DNA from 2 places in the Desulfonauticus autotrophicus genome. Region 2 is predicted to be linked to the other one. Evidence: riboswitches for the same ligand, from Rfam matches in the RefSeq annotation. Region 2 holds a riboswitch; the other holds the start of a gene.
What was found. A riboswitch is a leader RNA that binds a small molecule or an ion and turns the genes downstream of it on or off. The one in region 2 is predicted to bind cobalamin.
Positions count from the first base shown of each region.

Region 1 (10,974 bases), 300 kb from region 2:
GGTGGAGGAAAACCCCAAAAGCCTGGAGTTAGCCAAATATACTGCTCAGTTTAACCAGTTAAAACTAACGCTAGCCCGGGCCAATCTAAATAAAGACCTGGAACCAGTAAGCAGGTTTAAACCAGAGGCAGTTATCATTGACCCGCCCCGAAGTGGAGCTCCCAACCTGCACAATATTGCCCATCTCTCTGGATTAAAAAAAATAGTCTGGATTTCTTGCGATATAGTAAATACTTTAAGGGACTTAAAACCTTTCTGGAAACAGGGTTTTAACCTTACTTATCTGGAATTTTTGGACATGTTTCCCCAAACCTATCATTTAGAGGTAATTTTAGTTCTGGAAAAAACTTAAGTCATTTTCCGGGCATATCCCCGTAAACTGACCAAAAAATCACCTAGCTTTTGGGTGGTGTCATTACCAATAATCAAAGTGGTACGCATGTCCACCACTTCTAAATTCAAATCCTTTAAAGTGGTTAAAATAAACTTTTCCCTATCCAGGCTAAGATTTTTTCCTATCGCCACCCAGGTATGGGGAGGACGAAAGCGTAAAAAAATTTCTTTAGCTCTTTTTAGCTGCCAGGTCCTTTTTTTACTCCTGGGATTATAAAGCACCGTAACCAGGTCAGACTGGGCCAGGGCCAAAAGCCTGCCTTCTATCTTTTCCCAGGCAATAAGCAAATCACTTAAACTCACACAGGCAAAGTCCAGCATAAGAGGAGCACCCACTTTAGCTGCCAGATATTGCCCGGCACTTACTCCGGGAATGATTTCCACAGGCAAAAACTTTTCTCTTTTCTGCATTAATTCTAAAACCAGGCCAGCCATTCCATAAATGCCAGGGTCACCTGAGGACACAACTCCCACAATTAAGCCTTCTTCTGCCAATTCCAGGGCCTTTTCCACCCTTAAAATCTCCTGGCCCATGCCTGAAGAAAAGATTTGTTTGTGCTCAAAATGGTCTCTTACCAGCTCCAGATACTTGTGATAACCCACCAGAGCCTGACATTTACTCAAAATTTCTTCAGCATAAAGCGTTCTATATTTTTTATCCCCAGGCCCTATTCCCAGGACAAAAATTGCTCCTGAGCCAGGGCAATGGTGGTATTTTTCCATACCATTCTCCTTAAAATAAGTTTGGGCTGATGACTGGCTAAAAGGCAGGCTGGTTCAGCCACAGCAGGTACACCCACCTTCTTTAAGACAAAGGAAGAACCTGGCAAAACATAGGGAGAGGTCAGTATCCTTTCCTTTTCAAAAAAAGTAAGGGAATCTTTAGCTCCCGGGAAAGGGCTAATAAGCCTGGCTCTCCTTTTTTTACTTCTAGGGTAGCAATGTGCCTTACTCTAGTAATATCCACCTCTACCTTGGCCAAAGCCCTAAGTAAGGCCTCTTTTAAGTCTTCTAGACTCACCCCTTTTCTACAGCCCAGGCCGACCACAATATCCTTACGAGCTTCTGAAGCAGTGGTGATAACAGGAAGGGCACCTAAAACATTGGCCACTGCATAAGCCAGCAGGTTGGCTCCACCTTCGTGTCCGGAAAGCAAACTAAAAACAAACCTGCCTCCAATATCTGCCACTACCACTGCAGGGTCCACAGTTTTATGAACGAGTAAAGGGGCAATACTTCGCACTGCAATCCCACTAGCCCCTAAAAAAACTATCCTGGAATAAACCCTCCAAATCTCTGGGATAACTTCTCCTACTTTAGGAAAAGAGATACCTTCTTTAGCGCCTATACTTTCATGAAAATAGATACTTCCCCCCAGTTCTTCCTTTAACCTCTCGGCCAAAGAGTATCCTTCCCTGGAAAAGGTAATATAAGCTATAGCCATTTACTTCCTACCACAAGGGCTGGGCCCTTAACTTGAGGTAAATTTTCACTGCTCTTTAAGGCTAACACCCTTTCTTCAGGCAAGGTTAAGTTTTCTAGATAAAAAAACTTACCCAGGGAAAATAAAAATTCCTGTTCTTTAAGCCAGCTCAAATCCCTATCCAGAAAAAATACCCAGTGCTCAAAGGATAAAAGGTCCTCTGGCTTCAACAAAGGCCTTCGGCCGTGAAAACTGCTTACAAACAATTTTTCTCTATCCAGCCCCAGTCTGGCTAAAGCCACTTCAACCACACTTATACCTGGAATAATTACACAATTTTTACGGCCAACTTCTTTTAAGACCAGCCTGGCCAAACTAAACTGCAAGGGAGAGCCACTTACCAGTAATCCCACCTTTACTTTGTGTATTTCCTGCTTTAAAAAGCCTATTTCTTTCTGTAAAGATGAGGAAAGTTCTCTTTTTATTCCTTTAAATTCAGGGAAAAAATCCAAAAACATCTTTTTGCCAACAAGCAAATCCTGCTCCAGGGCCTTTTCTCTGGCTACAGGCAATAAATAAGAAGGATTTCCTGGACCACAGCCAATAATACTAAGCTTAGGCATAAGCGATAATTTCACTCTTGTAATTTATAAAGTAAACCCTTAAGCTATTAACCATGAGATTAAAATTATCCAGAATTGACTTTTTTACATCCTTTAACATTTTATGAATAATATCCGGATTATCTAAAGTCAGAAAAAAATCCTCTACAGTGTTAAAACTATCTGGATTAAAGCCATAACTGGCAAGAGCTTTTAAGGCAGAAGAAGAGTATTTGCTGTGGGTGTAAAATTCTTTACTTAAAAATTTCAAGAGTTTTCCTGGATGGCTTAGAATAACCAAGTCTTTTACCTCTTTTTCCTCTAAAAAGGAAAAGGCTGTCTGCCAGTCATTACCTACTTCTACGATATGCTCTGCAGAAAATTCAAGTTTTAAAGCTGCTTTTTTCCCCAAATTGCCAGCCACCAAAACCAGAGGATTTATTTTTTGGGCAAGTAAGGAATTTAAATGAAGTTCAATAGTTTTTCTAATAGCTTCTTTAGAAAAGGGCCTTACTCTGCCCGTGGTACCTAAAAGGGAAATTCCTCCTTTAATACCCAGGCGGGGATTAAAGGTTTTTAAAGCTATCCTTTCTCCCAAAGGCGCCATAAAAGTAAGCTCCACTCCTGCAGTAGAAAGGTTGTGCAGGTTTTTTGCAATCAACCTTCTTACACTGGGATTTATGGCCACTTCTCCTATGGGTAAAGGTAAACCTGGCCTGGTTATCACTCCAATCCCTTTGCCTCTTTTAAACACAATTTGCTTGTCTTCTCGAAGCAAAGCCAAACAACCTAAAGTCATTTTATGGGTGACATCAGGGTCATCACCAGCATCCTTTTTGGCCCAGGCCACAGCCTTATGGCTAGAGAGAAGTCTTGCTTTGGTAAGCACCACTCTTACCCATCTTTTATCTGGCAACAAGACCCAGATGCTTTTGAGTCTTTTAGCCTTACCCAAAAGCAAACACACGCTGGCCTTGGCCAGGGCTGCAGCATAGGTGCCTGTACTAAGTCCTGTTCTCACTTTCAGTCCAGGGTTTATGCCCGAGTTTGACAATAATGGTTACCAGATAACCGGGAAGTTTTATATCCGGGCTTGGCTGGTGAACAAGATATTCTTCTTCCTGCTCCACATAAGCAACCAGATAGGTGTCAGCCAGCAATCCTTTTTTTCCAGTAAGTCTAAAATAGACTTTAAGTTTTTTCCAGCCTTGTAAATAACCAGCGTCTCACAGCAGGTTAAGGCCTTTTCCAGCCTTTTTACATCACTTCCAGGCAGTAAAAGAAAGCTGTCTTCCTGCAAACTAAGGGGCAGATTAAACCTGGCTGAAGCTGCCTGAAAGGCTGTAATGCCTGGAACTACATGAATCTTTTTCTTTAAAAGAGGTTGTAATAAGCTCAACAAATAACAACTGGTGCTATAAAAAAGAGGGTCTCCCAGGGTAACCTGGGCTACCACTTTGTCTTGCTCACACAACTTCACAATCTCTGTGGCTATTTTTTGCCAGTGGGCCCAGGTCTGGCTGGAATTTTTCTGCATAGGATAAGAGACCACTCTGATTTGCTGCTCCTGCACATAGGGAGAAATTATCTTTAGGGCCAAGCTTTCTTGTTTTTTTAAAGAGGCAGGGCAAAAAATAACCTCTGCCTCCTGTAAAACCTTTACTGCTCGCAAGGTAAGTAAGTCCGCACTTCCTGGACCTACTCCCAGGGCATAAAAATGTCCTTTTTTTACCTGAAAAGATTTCAATTATCCAATTCCTTATAAGCTTGTTGCAGATGCTTGACCCAGATATCTACTACACTTTCTATTTCTCCCAAGCCTTTTAAATAGGGTACACACTCAAAGCCAAGTTTAGTTAGTGTGCTTGCCCAGGAGTCTTCTTCTTTTCCAGCTAAATCATTGTGGGCATGGTCTCCAGCCACACTCATAAAAGGCATTAAATAAATTCTTTTAATTTTGTTCTTGCGCAAGTCAGGTAAAATATCTTCTAGCTCTATGCTACCTTCTACAGTAGCTAAAAACAACCTCTTATCTTTATTTTGCAACCAGTAATTAAGGCCTGCATAATATACATCTGCAGGATGTTCAGTACCATGCCCCATAAATAAAAAGGCTTCTTCTTTATTTAACTTTGGTAAAACAGGATAAAGTTTTTTTACCACTTCTTTCACATCCTTACTGGAATAAAGAAGGGGTTTACCCAGGCTAATCTTTTTAAACCCCTTGGGTAAATGGGCAAAACTATTTACTACCTGCTTAAGATAGTCAAATTCTTCTCCAGGAATTACATGCAAAGACTGCACTACCACTTCACTAAACCCCTGCTCCAACATTTTGGCCAAAGCCAGGGGAGGAGAATCAATCTGCTTCCCTTCTTTAGCCAGTTTGTTTCTTATTTTTTTAGAAGTATAAGCCCAGTAAACAGGCGTTCTGGGAAAGGCTTTTTTAACCTTCTGGTCAATAAGCTCATAAGCCTTTTCCGCTTGCTGATAAGAAGAACCAAAAGTTACCAACAAAATCCCCTGCTTTGCGGTTTGAGCCAGGGTCTGGCCAGAAAAAAGACTAAAAAAAAGAAAAAAAGGCTGAAAATAAAGGAGAAAGAATAGGACATAACAAACCCCCTTCAATTTTTTGGGGCTAGCCAAAAAAAGACACGCGTTTGGGTAAAGCCCCCGTTACCCAAACGGTCCAGACTTTTCTGGCAGGTCTTCCGGCTCACCCCCCTAAACTTCGGCCTTCCCACCTTTTTAGGCAGTGGCACACCAGGAAGTTTAGGTTTTCTTAGGGCTCACGGCGGCGGGACCGCTCCTGATTTGCACAGGATTCCCTATTAAGCCTGAGTTAGGCACCAGAAAAAGTTAAAGAACCTTATTTTAAGCCTATTTCCTCATCTGTGAGATAGCAGGCAGGGTCTGGAGCCCAGATATCGCCATAATAGGCTTCAGCTCTAGCCCTGAAATTACCTGCACAGATGTTTAAATACTTACACTTAGCACATCTACCTTTTACATAAGCCTTTTTGTTTTTTAACTTTTGCAACAGTTCAATCCTGGGATCTTCCCAGATTTCAGAAAAAGGCCTTTCCAGGACATTGCCAAAGGTGTGATTACGCCAGAACTGATCTGCGTGAACGCTTCCATCCCAGGAAATACAACCTATTCCTCTTCCAGAATTATTGCCTTCGTTAAACTGCAAAAGCTCGTACACCTCTGCTGCCCTGGCGGGATTTTCTTTTAACAACCTTAAGTAAACATAAGGGCCATCAGCGTGATTATCTACAGTCAAAACTTCTTTTTTCTTGCCCCTGGCAAATAGTTCCTGGGTCAAGTCCATAATCAAATCTACCACTTTCCTGGTCTCAGCATGATCCAAATCCTCTTTAATCAACTCTGAGCCTCGACCAGAATAGACTAAATGATAAAAACATACCCGGGGAATTTCCCTTTCCTCTAAAATCTTAAATATCTTGGGAACTTCCTCTACATTTCTCTTATTGATGGTAAAACGCAATCCTACCTTTAAACCTTCTTTTTGACAGTTTTCTACGCCTTCCATGGCCTTTTGAAAGGAGCCAGGTACTTTGCGAAAGCGGTCGTGCACCTCTTCTCCCCCATCCAGGGAAATCCCCACATAAGAAAGCCCTACCTCTTTTAACTCCTTGGCCTTTTCCCTGGTAATAAGAGTGCCATTGGTGGAAATAACTGCACGCATGCCCTTGGATACAGCATAATGGGCAAGCTCTACCAAATCCTTTCGCACCAAGGGCTCTCCACCACTAAATAACAGTACAGGAGCGCCATAACTGGCCAGATCATCAATAATCTCTTTGGCCCTGGTGGTAGAAATTTCATCTACTCCTTCTTCACTTACTGCCTGGGCATAACAATGCACGCAACGCAAGTTACACCTTTTGGTCATATTCCAGACTACTACCGGTTTTTTGTCTTTGGAAAATTGGAGCAAATGGGAAGGTAATTTTTTAGAATGCCTGCCATAACGCAAGGCATCTGAAGGCTCAATATTATCACAATAAAGCTTGGAAATACCTATCATAACAACCTCCTTTTCTATTGAATAATTTTTGTAGGTGGTTTTACAAAACCAAGGCTTTCTTCCAATTGGTGCTTAGAAAGCTCTAAGCTTTTTCTCAATTCTTGTCTGGTTTTTAAAGGCAATTTATCAAATTCATCTTCAGCAATTAACTTTTTAAGCTTTAACATCTCCAGGCGAATTTTTACAATTCTGGATTTAAACTTTTCATCAGGAGGTAAAATTTGCTCTGCCAATCTGGTCAGATACAATATTTCTTCTGTAGTTTTATGAAAATAGGCTGGCTTTAATTCTGCTTTCAACCTTTGCTGAAGTTTAATCTGTCGCCAAAAAGCCTTTAATTTTTTAAACATAATTTAACACTCTCTAGACCAAGAACTTAAACACCAAAAAGAGACTTAGCCCTAAAATAAAAGGAGTCAGGAGTAAAGCCAAAATTACCCGGGTATAAGTGGTCTCATGTACCTTTTTATAAGCTATTATACTCAACACCATGGACCAAAGGGCACCTACAAACTGGCCAATCCCAGGAATAATGCCCAGAATCAAAGGTGAACTGGCATAACTTATGGCTCTAAAAGTACCTTCAAAACCTTTATTCCCGGCCCGAAAAATACTCAAAAAAAGATGATTAAGCCCGGCTGCCAAAAAAAGAGCTCCTGTCAAGAGCAAGGGATAAAAAATAAGTATTAGTAAAGAGCCAAAACCCATGGCTGAAAGGCCCACAAGCCCACCTAGCTGAGCGTTTTCCTGTTGTAAGTGCGGGAATATGCCCAGCATTTCCCACAAAAAAGTAAAAATTGCCTGGACTTCAGCTAGCAAAAGATAATAAACTAAGGGCTTACCAAAGCCATTAAACTCCATTTGACTAAAGAACTTTCCAGGAGAAAACAAAGTTTTCTTTAAGGTCAAAAAAAACCCAGGGAAAAAACCATAATTTTCCAGATGCTCCCAGGGGATCTCTTCTTTTGGGTCGGTTTTTTGCTCTTTTTCAACCTTTTCTTCAGATAAGACTTGAGGGTCTTCTTCTGGTTTTAGACCTTCTAACTTTTCCCACAAACCTTCTGCCTGGGGCTTTTCCTTTTCTCTTTTCCTCCAGAGAAGATTCTGCTAAAACCTCCTGAGTGGTCTCTTTTTCTACAGGTGTAGGTGTTATTTCTGGCTCCCTTTTTACTTCTTCTTCCTGACTAAAACTAGGAATAAAAGATGGGGCAGGCTCTGCTTTTCTAAATTCAAATTTATGGGCACACTTAGGGCAGGTAGCCCGGGTTGCCTTGGGAGGTATTTTTTCCTCAGGCACATCCCGGCTAAAACCACAATTAGGGCAACTTATTTTCATTGTTTTTACTCCCTTATTTATATTGTGTTTTTCCTAGTCTATTTTCTTAATCATTTAGTAATTAATTATCAAGTAAACTAAAAAAAGAGAAAAGGGCAATTTTTTTATAAGCTTAAAAACTTGCTAAAACCCATCCTTTGAGGTTAAACCTCTTTTTATAGATTGTTAGAGGAGGAATATATGTTTTTAGAATTACAACCAGAACTTGAATACAAAGTTAAAGATATGTCCCTGGCTGATTTGGGGTTAAAGGAAATGGCCCTGTCTGAAAATGAAATGCCAGGTCTTATGGCTTTGCAAGAAAAGTATGGGGAAGAAAAGCCCTTAAAGGGCTTAAAAATCATGGGCAGTTTGCACATGACCATTCAAACTGCCATGCTTATCCAGACCCTTCACAAACTAGGCGCAGATATCCGCTGGGCTTCCTGTAATATCTTTTCCACCCAGGACCAGGCTGCAGCTGCAGTGGTTAAAGCTGGCCTGGCCAAGGTCTTTGCCTGGAAAGGGGAAACCATTGAAGAATACTGGTGGTGTACAGAACAAGCCCTGACCTGGCCTGATGGCTCTGGTCCTGACCTTATTGTAGATGACGGAGGGGATGCCACTCTATTTATCCATCTGGGAGTAAAAGCAGAAAAAGATCCTTCCTTTCTGGAACAAACCTTTGAGCACAAGGACATGCAGGTTCTGGTAGAAAGATTAAAACACAGCTTAAAAAAAGACCCAGAAAAATGGACACGCATTGCTAAAAACATCAGGGGAGTTTCTGAAGAAACCACCACAGGAGTTCATCGCTTGTATCAGTTAGAAAAAACTGGAGAGCTGCTTTTCCCAGCTATCAATGTTAATGACTCTGTGACCAAATCCAAGTTTGATAACCTGTATGGTTGCAGGGAATCTTTAATCGATGGAATCAAAAGAGCTACAGATGTAATGATTGCAGGTAAAGTAGCTGTGGTCTGTGGCTATGGAGATGTGGGCAAGGGCTGTGCCCAGGCCCTGAGAGGTATGGGAGCTAGAGTGATTATCACGGAAATTGACCCCATCTGTGCCCTGCAAGCTGCCATGGAGGGTTATGAAGTAAAAACCATGGAAGAAGTGGCTCCCCTGGGAGATATCTTTGTCACTGCTACTGGTTGCTGTGATGTCATTCGAGGCGAACATATGGAAAGGATGAAAAATGAAGCCATAGTCTGTAATATTGGACATTTTGATTCAGAAATAGAAATGAGCTATCTGGAAAACAATCCCAAATGTAAAAGAATCAACATAAAGCCCCAGGTGGACAAGTGGATTTTGGAATCTGGTAAGTCCATTATTGTTCTGGCAGAAGGAAGATTGGTCAATCTAGGTTGTGCTACAGGCCATCCCAGTTTTGTAATGAGCGCCAGTTTTACCAACCAGGTACTGGCTCAAATAGAACTGGCCAAAAACCAATATGAGCCCAAAGTTATGGTCTTACCTAAAAAACTGGATGAAGAAGTAGCCAGATTACATTTAGACAGACTAGGCGTTAGACTGGAAAAATTAACTCCCAAACAAGCTGAGTACTTAGGCGTACCCATTGAAGGTCCTTATAAGCCAGAGCATTATAGATATTAAAACCTAAAAAAAGAGCCACTCTTAAGAGTGGCTCTTTTTTTATTTATTCTTTTTAATAAGCTTAAATCTTACAGGCAGTCTTTAAATCTTCTACTGCATCAGTCTTTTCCCAGGTAAAATCCACATCTTCTCTTCCAAAGTGGCCATAACATGCGGTTTTCTTATAAATGGGACGAAGCAAGTTAAGCCTTTTGATAATGGCAAAAGGTCTGAGGTCAAAGACTTCCATTACTGCCTTTTGCAAGGTTTCATCTGGCACCACTCCTGTGCCTCCAGTGGTGACAAATACAGAAACAGGCTCAGCCACGCCAATGGCGTAGGCAATTTGCACTTCACACTTCTTGGCCAATCCTGCAGCCACAATATTTTTGGCAATATACCTGGCCATATAAGCAGCAGAGCGGTCCACCTTGGAAGGATCTTTACCAGAAAAGGCACCTCCTCCGTGATGGCCCATGCCACCATAGGTATCCTGAATAATTTTTCGACCTGTAAGCCCACAGTCTCCTTGAGGACCACCCACGACAAAACGACCGGTGGTATTGATATAGATTTTAATCTGCTTTCTATCCACCATGTCTTCAGGCAAGGTCTTAAAAATAACTTCCTCTTTAATGGCTTCTACCAGATCTTCATAAGACACATTTTCATTGTGCTGGGCAGCCACCACTACACTATCAATACGGGTGGGGACCCCTTTTATGTACTCAATGCTCACTTCTGTTTTTCCATCTGGGCGTAAAAAGTCTAAAATATTATTTTTACGCACATAGGAAAGCCTTCTAGACAACTTATGAGCCCAATAAATGGGAGCAGGCATAAGCGTGGGAGTCTCTTCTACAGCAAAGCCAAACATCATTCCCTGATCTCCAGCTCCCTGCTCTTCTGGATTTTTCCGATTTACACCCATGGCAATGTCTGGAGATTGCTTGTCAATGGAAGAAATAACTGCACAGGTAGCATAATCAAAGCCCATAGCAGCATCTGTATAGCCAATGTTCTTCACAGTTTCTCTGACAATCTCTGGAAAGTCCGCATAAGCAGTGGTGGAAATTTCACCAGCAATAAAGGCCAAACCAGTGGTAACCAGAGTTTCACAGGCCACTCTAGCATTGGGGTCCTGGCCAATAATTGCATCTAAAATAGCATCAGAAATCTGGTCTGCAACTTTATCTGGATGCCCTTCAGTAACAGATTCTGAGGCAAAATAATATTTTTCTGAAGTTAAAAGCATTGTTTCCTCCTTACTTCTTGTTTTTTTTAGGGGTTTCATCAGGATTTATGATCCCACCTGAAATAAGCAACTTAAAAGAATCTTCTACACTCATCTCCAGAGGAATGACCTCTTCTTCTGGCACCACCAGGTAATAGCCTGAAGTGGGGTTGGGAGTGGTGGGAACATAAATGTTTAACACCTTTTTTTTGGTTTTCTGCTGGATTTCACCAACAGCAACTCCCGTTACATAACCTAAAGAATACACTCCATCCTTGGGAAATTCAACCAAAACCACTCTTTTAAAGTCCTTACTTCCTCCATTTAAAATGGTCTCAATAAGTTGTTTTA
Region 1 covers NZ_AP042395.1:1,610,807-1,621,780, forward strand. The annotation lists gene ACZ42F_RS09170 (class I SAM-dependent RNA methyltransferase) at 1-352, shown strand, start outside; gene cobJ (precorrin-3B C(17)-methyltransferase) at 349-1,116, opposite strand; partial or broken gene ACZ42F_RS09180 (cobalt-precorrin 5A hydrolase) at 1,062-1,837, opposite strand; gene ACZ42F_RS09185 (SAM-dependent methyltransferase) at 1,828-2,439, opposite strand; gene cbiD (cobalt-precorrin-5B (C(1))-methyltransferase CbiD) at 2,432-3,439, opposite strand; gene cobI (precorrin-2 C(20)-methyltransferase) at 3,500-4,165, opposite strand; gene ACZ42F_RS09200 (sirohydrochlorin cobaltochelatase) at 4,162-4,935, opposite strand; cobalamin riboswitch at 5,103-5,287, opposite strand; gene ahbC (12,18-didecarboxysiroheme deacetylase) at 5,288-6,472, opposite strand; gene ACZ42F_RS09210 (hypothetical protein) at 6,487-6,822, opposite strand; gene ACZ42F_RS09215 (YIP1 family protein) at 6,836-7,528, opposite strand; gene ACZ42F_RS09220 (zinc-ribbon domain-containing protein) at 7,473-7,808, opposite strand; gene ahcY (adenosylhomocysteinase) at 7,989-9,410, shown strand; gene metK (methionine adenosyltransferase) at 9,472-10,644, opposite strand; gene ACZ42F_RS09235 (DUF502 domain-containing protein) at 10,655-10,974, opposite strand, start outside.
Region 1: another riboswitch for cobalamin. It lies ahead of ACZ42F_RS09200 (sirohydrochlorin cobaltochelatase); the one in region 2 lies ahead of ACZ42F_RS10875 (anaerobic ribonucleoside-triphosphate reductase activating protein).

Region 2 (10,974 bases):
GCACAAGGGAGTGTTTTATCCCCGGTTGTTAAAAGCGCAGCAAGAGGCGATGAGGTTAAGAAAAGGCTTTTGGGCCAAATTACTGGAGTTGCCTTTAGCCAGGCGTTCTTATCTGGGAAATAGTTATAGTAGGAGATTTCATCAGCTTAGCTGTCCCAATGGCCAGTTGATTTCTTCCAGGCACAAACGCTTATTTTTTTCTCTTTACGAGGCCTTTTATAAGGGCTATGCCCCTGCTAGAGGGTGTACTCCCTGGCCTTTAGTTGATTAAAAGAAGGAGATATTTATGAGTGAAAATTTAACAGATTGGATTTTAGTAAGTAAGTTTCAGGAAAACAATCAGGATTTAGAGCAAGAAGTGTATAGAATCCAGGAAGTGGCTTTGGATGTGGGTTTAAATCCAGAGATGGTTATTGCTGTAAATGAGGTTGAAGATGGCTTTGAGCTTCTGGTCCATCCAGAGTTTTTTTCCTATTTTCAGCGCTAAATTGCCCTTCTGGCGATATTGGCCCTTTGGTCCTGGTTATGAGGCAGGTTTTTGGTTTAGCGTAAGCAAATTTGCCTTTGTAGGACTTATCTTGGGGGTTATTGTTCTTTATCTGCGTTTTCTCTTTGGCCCGAAAGGTATTTTTAAAGAGGATGCGAGCAGGTATTCTAAGCCTGGGAAGCGAAAATGGTTTTGGAACAGGAAATAAAGCCTTTTTTAAAGTGGTTTAAAAAGTACACTAAGAGATTTTATTCTTTAAATCAGAAAGAACAGGAAAACATTCTTTTAAAACAAAAACATTCCTTACGGGTCTATGAGTATGCCTGTAAGATTGCTTTAAAGGAAAAATTTTCTCGAGAAGATGGTTTTGCTTTAAGTCTGGCAGGACTTTTCCATGACCTTGGAAGATTTGAACAATATAAGGTATATAAAACTTTTAAGGACAATATCTCTGAGGATCATGGCAGGTTGGGAGTAAAGGTTTTAAAAAAAGAGGGTGTGCTTTCTGGTTTGGATAAAAATATAAAATCTAAGATACTGGTAAGTGTAATTTTGCATAATAAATTAAGTGTACCTGCTAGAGTTCCAGCAGAAGTAAAAAAGATTGTTTTTGCTTTAAGAGACGCTGATAAACTGGATATTTTTGAAGTACTTCTTTCCTACTTAAGTAATGGTAAAAAAAATGAAGTGGTCACTTTAAATCTTTTGGATGAACCAGATAAGATAAGTGCTCAGGTCCTGGCTCCTCTGTACCGACAGGAATTGGTTAATTATAACTCTATGCAGTATGTTAATGACTTTAAGTTGCTTTTGCTTTCCTGGGTTTATGATTTCAATTTCCCCACTACCTTTAGTTTATTTGAGGAAAGGGACTATTTCAATCGGCTAAATACCCTTTTACCTCCCTTGCCTGAGGTAAAAGAGGTAACCAGCAGGGTTAAACAATTTATTCTAGAGAGGGTGGGAAGATGAAAAATAATTTTTTAAAAGTAAAGCTATTGTTTCTCCTGGTTTTAACTTTTGGTCTTAGTGGGTGTTTCTGGTTGCTTGTAGGAGGCGCTGGTGGTGCTGGTGGTGCTATTTATTACAAAGGAAGGATTGTTCATACTGTAAATGCTTATTATACTAAAGTACATAAGGCAAGTTTAAGTGCCTTAAAGGGAATGGGGCTGCCTATTTATAAAGACCAACTTGAGCTTAATAAAGCTAATATAGAATCTAGTTTTCTGGATGATACAAAAATCTGGATAGAAATAGAAGGAATTAGCAGACATACTTCTAAGATTTATATAAGGGTTGGCCTTTTAGGTGATGAGGCCAGGTCCAGAGAACTATTGAAGAAGATTTTGGCTCGTCTCTAGACGGGCTTTGGCTAAAGCCAGTTCATCCAGCAGGTTGATTAGTTCTCCATAAATACCTCCGTAGCCAGGAAAGGAGCCAAAAAGATATTTTTTGAGTTTTTGTTGTTCAGAGTTGGAACTGGCTATGGGGGTGGAGGGCGTTTTGCTCAAAAGGTAGCGTTCTTTAAGAATAAACCTGGTACTTAAGTGTAGGAACTTTTGGCTTAAAGCTTCTATTTTTTGCTTTTGTTCATCGGTCAAAAAGTTTTCAGGCACATCTTCTAAAAAGGACATTAGGGCCAGTAAGAAGTTGAAAAAGAACCTGGAATTCCTCTTCTCCAGGCCAGTAACCATTTTCGTCTCTTAAAAAGTAGAAAATGGGCTTCTCCCAGGGCAATCAGGTCTAAAAGTTGTTTTTTCCAATGACCTAAGAAGGTGTTTTTAGGGGTAGAAGAGAAAAGTTCAAATCCGGTATAAAAGCAGGAGATAGGGCTAAAAGCTGTTGAAGATAGGTATTGGCCTGAGGTGAGTTGGGAGTTTCTAAATGGGGGTAGCTCAAAATATATTTTCCCTTTCCAAAATCGCCTCTAATGATACAGGGTTCCTGAGTTAAAAGAAGAGGGTCCAGGTTTATGGCATAGAGGTTTTCCCATTTTTTTAGCTCCCCTGGATTTAAATCTTCTAACTTTAAATCACTTACCCAGAAGTCTGTACCTGGCCTTTGATAGGTAGCTAACACTTCCAGATGGGGATGATGGGATTCCCACTCAAACTGGGAAGGCCACCAAACTGGAAAAAGCAATTCCCTGTCCAGACTGAAGACCTTGCACCAGATATCTCCACTAAAGTTGGGCAGCCTTTGTTTAAATTCTTTGCGTTTAAGCGGGCAAAGGCCCAGGGAGTTGGGAGAGCTTGAAGCCAGGCCTGCTCCGCCACAAAAACCAAGATAGTTCCCACCCTTGGTCAAAAAGCTTTTTATTTCCTGTTGTCCCTCACTTCCCAATTTTTTAAATTTTAAACTGGCCCAGCCTCCAGGCACAATGAGCCATTGAGGTTTTAGGTCGTTTAGCTTGCCCGCAGCAATTTCTTTAGCTGTAATAGGGACAAACTTTGCCCGGGAATGTTTTAAAAAGTGATAGACTAAGATTCCCCAGAGGTGAGATTCATCCCAGAAGAGCCCAATATAAGGTTGCATAGGACTTACTTTAAAGAGGACTGTTAAAAAAGCAAGCATTAAGCCTGGACTGATAAGTTTTTTATTGGTTAATAACTTGATTTTTTAGGCAAGGCACAATAACCAAAGAAGCAATTTGGCAAAGCAGAAACTTCACTTAGGAGAGGGTAGATGGCAGTAAAAGAATTGGCAAAAGGTTATGAACCCAAGGACATAGAGGACAAGTGGATTAGTTATTGGGAAGAAAATAAAACCTTCACTCCAGAAGTGGAAAAGGTCAAAAGACCTTATTCTATAGTGATTCCTCCCCCTAATGTTACAGGGACCTTACATATGGGGCATGCCCTTAATATCACCTTGCAGGACATTTTATGCCGTTTTCATCGCCAATTGGGCTACGATGTTTTGTGGGTACCTGGTACTGACCATGCAGGTATTGCCACCCAGAATGTGGTAGAAAGGCAACTGGCTCAAGAGGGCAAAACCAGAGATGACCTGGGCAGAGAAAAGTTTGTAGAAAGAGTTTGGCAGTGGAAAGAAGAATATGGCAATAAAATTTTAAACCAGGTAAAAAAATTAGGTGCTTCTGTAGATTGGACCAGGCTTCGCTTTACCATGGATGAAGGTCTGTCCAGAGCAGTGCGAGAAGTTTTTGTCCGCCTTTATGAAGAAGGGCTTATTTATCAAGGGGATTACATTATTAACTGGTGTCCCAGATGCCATACAGCTCTAGCTGATCTGGAAGTGGAGCATGAAGATATTGATGGCGGTCTTTATCATTTACGCTACCCTCTGGAGGATGGTTCTGGAGAAGTAGTGGTTGCTACTACCAGACCTGAAACAATGCTGGGAGATACAGCTGTGGCTGTACATCCAGAAGACGAGCGCTATAAACACCTGATAGGCAAAAAGGTGATTTTGCCTTTGGTGGGTAGAAAAATTCCAATTATTGCAGACGAATATGTGGACAGGGAGTTTGGTACTGGCTGCTTAAAGGTAACTCCTGCCCATGATGTGAATGACTTTGAACTGGGACGTAAACACAATTTGCCTTTGGTAAAGGTGATTGATGACTGGGGCAAGATGACTTCAGAAGCTGGAGAGTTTGCTGGTTTAGATAGGTTTGAGTGCAGGAAAAAAATCCTGGAGCGTTTGGCTGAGCAGGGGTATTTGCTAGAGCAAGAAAAACATAGGCACAGTGTGGGACACTGTTATCGTTGCCATACTGTGATTGAACCTTATGTTTCCAAGCAGTGGTTTGTGAAGGTAAAGGACCTGGCCAAAAGAGCAAGAGAGGCTGTGGCTCAAGGTGAGACCAAAATTTTCCCTGAACACTGGACCAAAACCTATTTTGAATGGTTAGACAATATTCGGGACTGGTGTATTTCCAGACAAATCTGGTGGGGACATCGCATTCCTGCCTGGACCTGTGAGGAGTGTGGGGAATTAAGTGTTTCCCGTGAGGATTTAACTCAGTGCCCTGGGTGTGGAAGTGCTAACTTAAAGCAAGAAGAAGATGTTTTGGACACCTGGTTTTCTTCTGCCCTCTGGCCCTTTTCTACCCTGGGCTGGCCAGATAAGACCAAAGAACTGGAAGTGTTTTATCCCACTTCTGTGCTGGTTACCGGGTTTGATATTTTGTTTTTCTGGGTAGCGCGTATGATGATGATGGGCCTGCATTTTATGCAGGATGTGCCCTTTAAGGATGTTTATATTCATGCTTTGGTTCGAGATGCCCAGGGACAAAAGATGAGCAAGTCCAAGGGCAATGTAATTGATCCTCTGATTATGATTGATAAGTATGGAACAGATGCCTTGAGGTTTACTCTCACTGCCTTTGCTGCCATGGGCAGAGATATAAAACTCAGCGAAGAGCGTATTGAAGGCTATAAACACTTTATCAATAAAATCTGGAATGCTTCTAGATTTGCTCTAATGAATTTAGATGAAAATTGTTTTGAATGTGAGTTGGAAAATGTAAAGGGATTAGTGCATGAATGGATTTTACATCGTTTAGAAGAGGTTAAGGAAAAAGTAAAATCTGCCATTGAAAGCTATAATTTTAACGAAGCAGCCCAGGTATTGTATCAATTTGTCTGGCATGAATTTTGTGACTGGTATTTGGAACTTATAAAACCAGTACTGTATGGAGAGGATAAGGAAGCTAAACTAATGGCCAAAACCTGTTTGCGCCAGGTCCTGGGAGAAACTCTTGTTTTACTGCATCCCATTATTCCCTTTGTAACCCAAGAGGTCTGGACCTATTTGCCTGGAGTAAAAGAAGAGAACCTTTCAAAATTGCCCTATCCTCCCTTTAGGCCTGAATGTATAAAGCCTAAGGTAGTAGAAGAAATGCAGTTTTTGCAGGAAGTTATTTCTGGAGTGAGAAATATTAAGGCAGAACTGGGTATTTCCCTGGGTACAAAGGTAAAATTGCTGGGCAGAGTTGCTGAACCCAAAGACAGAGAATTTTTAGAAGTTCATAGAGAGCTCATTACCTTTTTGGCCAGACTGGAAGATATGCAGGTGGAGAGCGACTTAAAAGAGCCTGAGGGGTGTGCAGGATTTGTGGCTAAAGGGTATGAATTTTTTGTCCCAGTAAAGGGGTTGGTGGATATTGAAGCTGAGCTTTCTCGCCTGGAAAAAGAGTTTGCCAAGATTGATAAGGAACTGACCATAATAGAGAAGAAATTAAACAATCCTGGTTTTTTAAATAAAGCCCCACAACAAGTGGTGGAAAAGGAAAAAACAAAACAAGCTGAGTATAAGGAAAAAGGGAAAAGATAGAAAAGCTTTATAACAGGCTTAAAAGTATTGTCTAAGGATGGGGTATGAGTAAAGGAAAGGTATATTTAATTGGTGCAGGTCCCGGGGACCCTGGTTTGCTCACCTTAAGGGGCAAGGAGATTTTAGAGCAGGCTCAGGTGGTGGTTTATGACTATCTGGCCAATGAGGAGTTTTTAAATTTTTGTCCTCAGGCAGAAATTATTTATGTGGGTAAAAAGGGGGAGATTACACTTTACCCCAGGAAAAGATAAATGAGCTTTTGGTAGAAAAAGCCAGAGAAGGTAAGGTTGTAGCCAGGTTAAAGGGAGGAGACCCTTATGTATTTGGCCGGGGTGGAGAAGAAGCAGAAGAACTGGTGGAAGCAGGCATTGAATTTGAAGTGGTGCCTGGCGTAACTTCAGCCGTGGCTGCACCTGCCTATGCTGGAATTCCTCTTACTCACAGGCGCTTTGCCTCTTCGGTTTCTTTTATTACCGGGCATGAAGATCCCAAAAAGCCCGAAAGTGCAATCAACTGGAAGGCCCTGGTGGAAAGTAAAAGTACCCTGGTCTTTTTTATGGGCGTAAAAAATCTACCTTCGATAGCCAGCAATCTACAACAGGCCGGGATGTCTAAAGATATGCCTGTCGCCCTGGTCCACTGGGGTACTACCTGCAAACAGCGTAGTTTGGTTTCCACTCTGGAAAAAGTGGCTCAAGAGGCCAAGGAAAAGGGGTTTAAAGCTCCTTCTTTGATTGTGGTTGGAGAGGTGGTGACTTTAAAAAATACTCTGGATTGGTTTGAGAAAAGACCTCTGTTGGGTAAAAAGGTTGTGGTTACGCGAGCCAGGCAGCAGGCTAGTGGATTTAAGCAAAAGCTAGCTGCTTTAGGGGCGTGTGTGCTGGAATGCCCAACCATTGAGGTGGTTCCCCTCTCTGATTATAGTCTGTTGCACCAAGCTTTGGCCAATTTAGAGTTTTATGACTGGCTTATTTTTACTTCTGTAAATGGAGTGAAGTATTTCTGGCAAGAACTTAGAAAAGCCAATATGGATGCCCGCAGCCTGGGTGGACTTTTGGTGGCAGCTATTGGTCCAGCCACTGCCCAGGAACTCCAAAAAGTAGGTATTTATCCTGATTTTGTACCTCCCAAATATGTGGCTGAAGAGGTGGTTGCTGGTCTTTTAAAGCTGGGAATTAAGGGCAAAAGGGTTTTAATCCCCAGAGCTAAAAAGGCCAGAGAAGTGTTGCCTGAAGAGTTAAATAAGGCTGGAGCCCGGGTGGATATTTTGCCTGTATATGAAACCAGGCTGGGACAGGGAAAAAAGAAGAGCTTTTAAGCTGGATAAAAGAGGGAGAAATGGACCTGGTTACTTTTACCAGTTCTTCTACAGTGGAAAACTTTTTTCATTTAATAGGAGATGAGGTATCCAGAGAAGAATTAGCAAAGCTAAATTTCGCTTCCATTGGTCCCATTACTTCCAATACCTTAAAAAAGTTTGGTTTTACTCCCCAGGTAGAAGCTAAAGAGTATACCATTGATGGTTTGTTAGAAGCAATTTTGACCTTTTTTAGAGGAGAAAAGTAAATGCTTTCCCTGGCTGTACTTATTTCTGGCAGTGGCTCCAACCTTCAGTCCATTATTGATAAAATAGAAGAAGAAAAGTTAAAGGCCAGGATAAAGGTGGTTATTTCCAATAATCCTGAGGCCTATGGTCTGGAAAGAGCTAAAAAACATAACTTAAAAACCGAAGTGGTAGAGCACCAGCAATACCCAAGTAGAGAAAGGTTTGAACAGGAACTAATAAAGATTATTAGGGGAGTGGGTGCAGAGGTGGTGGTTTTGGCTGGATTTATGCGCATCCTTTCTCCCCTTTTTGTTTCTACTTTTCCGCACAGGATTTTAAATATTCATCCTGCCTTACTTCCCAGTTTTCCAGGGCTTCATGCCCAGGCACAGGCTGCAGATTATGGCGTAAAACTTTCGGGCTGTACGGTGCATTTTGTAGATGAAAAGATGGATAATGGACCCATTATTATTCAGGCTGTGGTTCCTGCCTTGCCTGAAGACGATGGAGATAGCCTGGGAGCTAGAATCTTGCGCTGGGAGCATCGCATTTATCCCCAGGCCCTTAGCTGGCTGGCTGAGGGCAAATTGAAAATTCAAGGCCGCAAGGTCTTGTTAGAAAAGGAAATGAAACCCTTTCTGGGACCGATAGAGGAACCAGGCCTGGTATCTCCGGGGCTAGAAAAAGATTTTTTTTAATCTTTTGATATAATTTAGAAAAAAATTTTTTCTTTAACCCTCTGGTTTGTTGACAACTTTTTATTTGCGTAATTTTTTTTATTTGAGTTATGAAAAGCCAATCTCGGGTGCTCCAGGTGCCTAATTTAGGCTTAATAGGGAATCCTGTGCAAATCAGGAGCGGTCCCGCCGCCGTGAGCCCCTCTAAAGGCAAGCTTGTTTACCAGCCACTGTCTCTACAGGTAGAGATGGGAAGGCCAAGCTTGTGGGGTGAGCCGGAAGACCTGCCTGGAGATGGTCTTACTTTTCTCTAAACGAGGATTTAGAGAAAAGCTTGGTTAAACATATTGAAACTATAAGGTTGAACATGAGTGACCTGGCAGAGCTAAAGGGGTTTTTGCCTTTTAGCTTAATTGATTGGCCTGGAAAAATCAGTGCAGTTTTATTTTTTTCTGGCTGTAATTTTGCTTGTCCTACCTGTCATAACTGGCAACTGGCCCAGGAAGGCCACCTTTTACCTGCTTTAGCCTGGGAAGAGGTCGTAAGTAAACTTAAAAAAGACCAAAAGTGGCTGGAGGGAGTGGTTTTAACCGGTGGGGAAGTGACTTTGTTGCCTTATTTGGAAGAGCTTTGTAGGGAGTTAAAAAACCTGGGGTATCTGGTAAAGGTGGATAGCAATGGTTTTAAACCTCAGGTTTTGGAGAAGCTTTTGGCTTTAGACTTGGTGGATTTACTGGCCATAGATGTAAAAGGTCCTTTTGAAAAGTATTCAGCCCTGACAGGTAAAAAGGTAAGCGTAGAAGAAGTAGAAGCTAATTTTACTTCTATCTTTGCGTTAGCTCAAAAATATTCACATAAATTTTATTTTCGTTTAACCAAGGTGCCTTTGTTAACAGAGAAAGATATTGAACTAACCAGAGAATATTTACCCCCAAATTTTACCCTGCATTTACAAGAGTACATAAACCCCAAAGGGAGGAATAAATTATGCCAGAGCAGATAAAAAAAAGAGACGGAAGACTGGAAACCTGGTCTGTAGATAGAATTGCCCAGGCCATTTTAAAAGCTTTAAAGGCCAATCAGATTAAAGACCCTCTTTTGGCCAAAAGATTGGCCTTAAAGGTAGAAGCCAAGCTCAAGGAATTTTCCGTGGTGGACCAGGAACAGGTTCAGGATATGGTGGAATTGGTTTTAATGGAAAACAGGCTCTATGAAGTAGCTAAAAAATATATTTTATATCGAGAGAAACGAAGAGAAATAAGGGAACAAAAAAAGAGTTTTCTGGATGTGTGTCAGGTCATAGATGAATATCTGGAAAAAAAGACTGGAGAGTGAATGAAAACGCCAACCTGTCTCACTCTTTTCAGGGATTGATGCTGCACCTTTCTGGCTCTGTACAGGCCAGATACGCTCTGGAAAAATATCCTGAAGAAATTCGAGAAGCCCATAACCTGGGTTATTTTCATATTCATGACCTTTCCTTTGGCTTGGCAGGTTATTGTGCTGGTTGGAGTTTAAGGGACTTGCTCCTGGAAGGATTTAACCTGGAAGGCAGGTGTTCAGCAGGCCCTGCCAGACACTTTGATTCTGCTCTGGGACAAATGGTTAATTTTTTGGGTACCTTGCAAAATGAGTGGGCAGGGGCTCAGGCCTTTAACAATGTGGATACCTATCTGGCTCCCTTTGTTGCCTATGATGGACTTAGCTATGAGGAAGTAAAGCAGGCCATTCAAAAATTTGTGTTTAATTTAAACACCACTTCCAGATGGGGAGGACAATCTCCTTTTACCAATTTGACCTTTGACCTGGTTCCACCTGCTCATATTGCCAGCGAACCAGTAATTATAGGTGGCAAGTTGCAGGACAAGACCTATGCTGAGTTTGAAAAGGAAATGGAATGGATAAACAGGGCCTTTTTAGAGGTGATGCTGGAGGGAGACTATCACGGCAGAATTTTTAGTTTTCCCATTCCCACTTATAATGTGACCAGAGATTTTCCCTGGGAAAGTGAAGTGGGGGAATTGATTTTAAAACTTACTGGAAAATATGGGGCGCCTTATTTTCAGAATTTTATTAACTCAGACCTAAAACCAGAGGATGTGCGCTCCATGTGTTGTCGCTTACAGATGGACTTAAGAGAACTCCGCAAAAGAACAGGTGGGCTTTTTGGGGCAGGAGATTTGACTGGCTCCATTGGGGTTGTGACCCTGAACTTGCCTAAACTGGCTTATCTTGCCCAGAATGAAGAAGACTTTTTGCATTTGATTAGCGAGTATGCTGAATTGGCCAAGGATTCTTTGGAATTTAAACGCAAACTTATTGCAGACAACTTAGAAAAGGGCATGTTTCCCTTTACCAAGCGTTATCTAAAGGTGGGATATAAAAATCACTTTAGTACCATTGGGCTGGTGGGAGGTCACGAGGCCTGCATGAATCTTTTAGGCAAAGGTATTGAAACCGAAGAAGGCGTAAATCTGATGCAAAGAGTATTAAAACATCTGCAAGAACTTACCAGAAAATTCCAAGAAGAAACTGGAAATCTATATAACCTGGAGGCTACTCCTGCTGAAGGCACTAGTTTTAGATTGGCTAAAATAGATAAGTCTCTTTATGCCAATATTTATACTTCTGGTAATGGTGTTCCTTATTATACCAACTCTACCAATTTGCCAGTTGACTATACTACTGATATTTTTAGAGCTTTAGAGCATCAGGATAAATTACAACCTCTTTATACAGGTGGCACTGTTTTTCATGTTTATTTGGGCGAGGCTGTTTACGATAAAGAAAGTTTAAGAAAGTTTATTGTTAAATCCCTTTCCAACACTAAATTGCCTTATCTATCCATTACTCCTACCTTTTCTGTATGCAAGCAGGATGGATATCTGGAAGGGGAGCATTTTACCTGTCCAAAATGTGGACAGGAGGCAGAAGTTTATACCAGAGTGGTGGGATATTATAGG
Region 2 covers NZ_AP042395.1:1,908,511-1,919,484, forward strand. The annotation lists gene ACZ42F_RS10830 (thermonuclease family protein) at 1-271, shown strand, start outside; gene ACZ42F_RS10835 (hypothetical protein) at 287-487, shown strand; gene ACZ42F_RS10840 (HD domain-containing protein) at 674-1,459, shown strand; gene ACZ42F_RS10845 (DUF3568 family protein) at 1,456-1,848, shown strand; gene ACZ42F_RS10850 (hypothetical protein) at 1,819-2,181, opposite strand; gene ACZ42F_RS10855 (BPL-N domain-containing protein) at 2,255-3,022, opposite strand; gene ACZ42F_RS10860 (valine--tRNA ligase) at 3,173-5,788, shown strand; partial or broken gene cobA (uroporphyrinogen-III C-methyltransferase) at 5,833-7,354, shown strand; gene purN (phosphoribosylglycinamide formyltransferase) at 7,355-8,032, shown strand; cobalamin riboswitch at 8,130-8,317, shown strand; gene ACZ42F_RS10875 (anaerobic ribonucleoside-triphosphate reductase activating protein) at 8,346-9,014, shown strand; partial or broken gene ACZ42F_RS10880 (ribonucleoside triphosphate reductase) at 8,999-10,974, shown strand, end outside.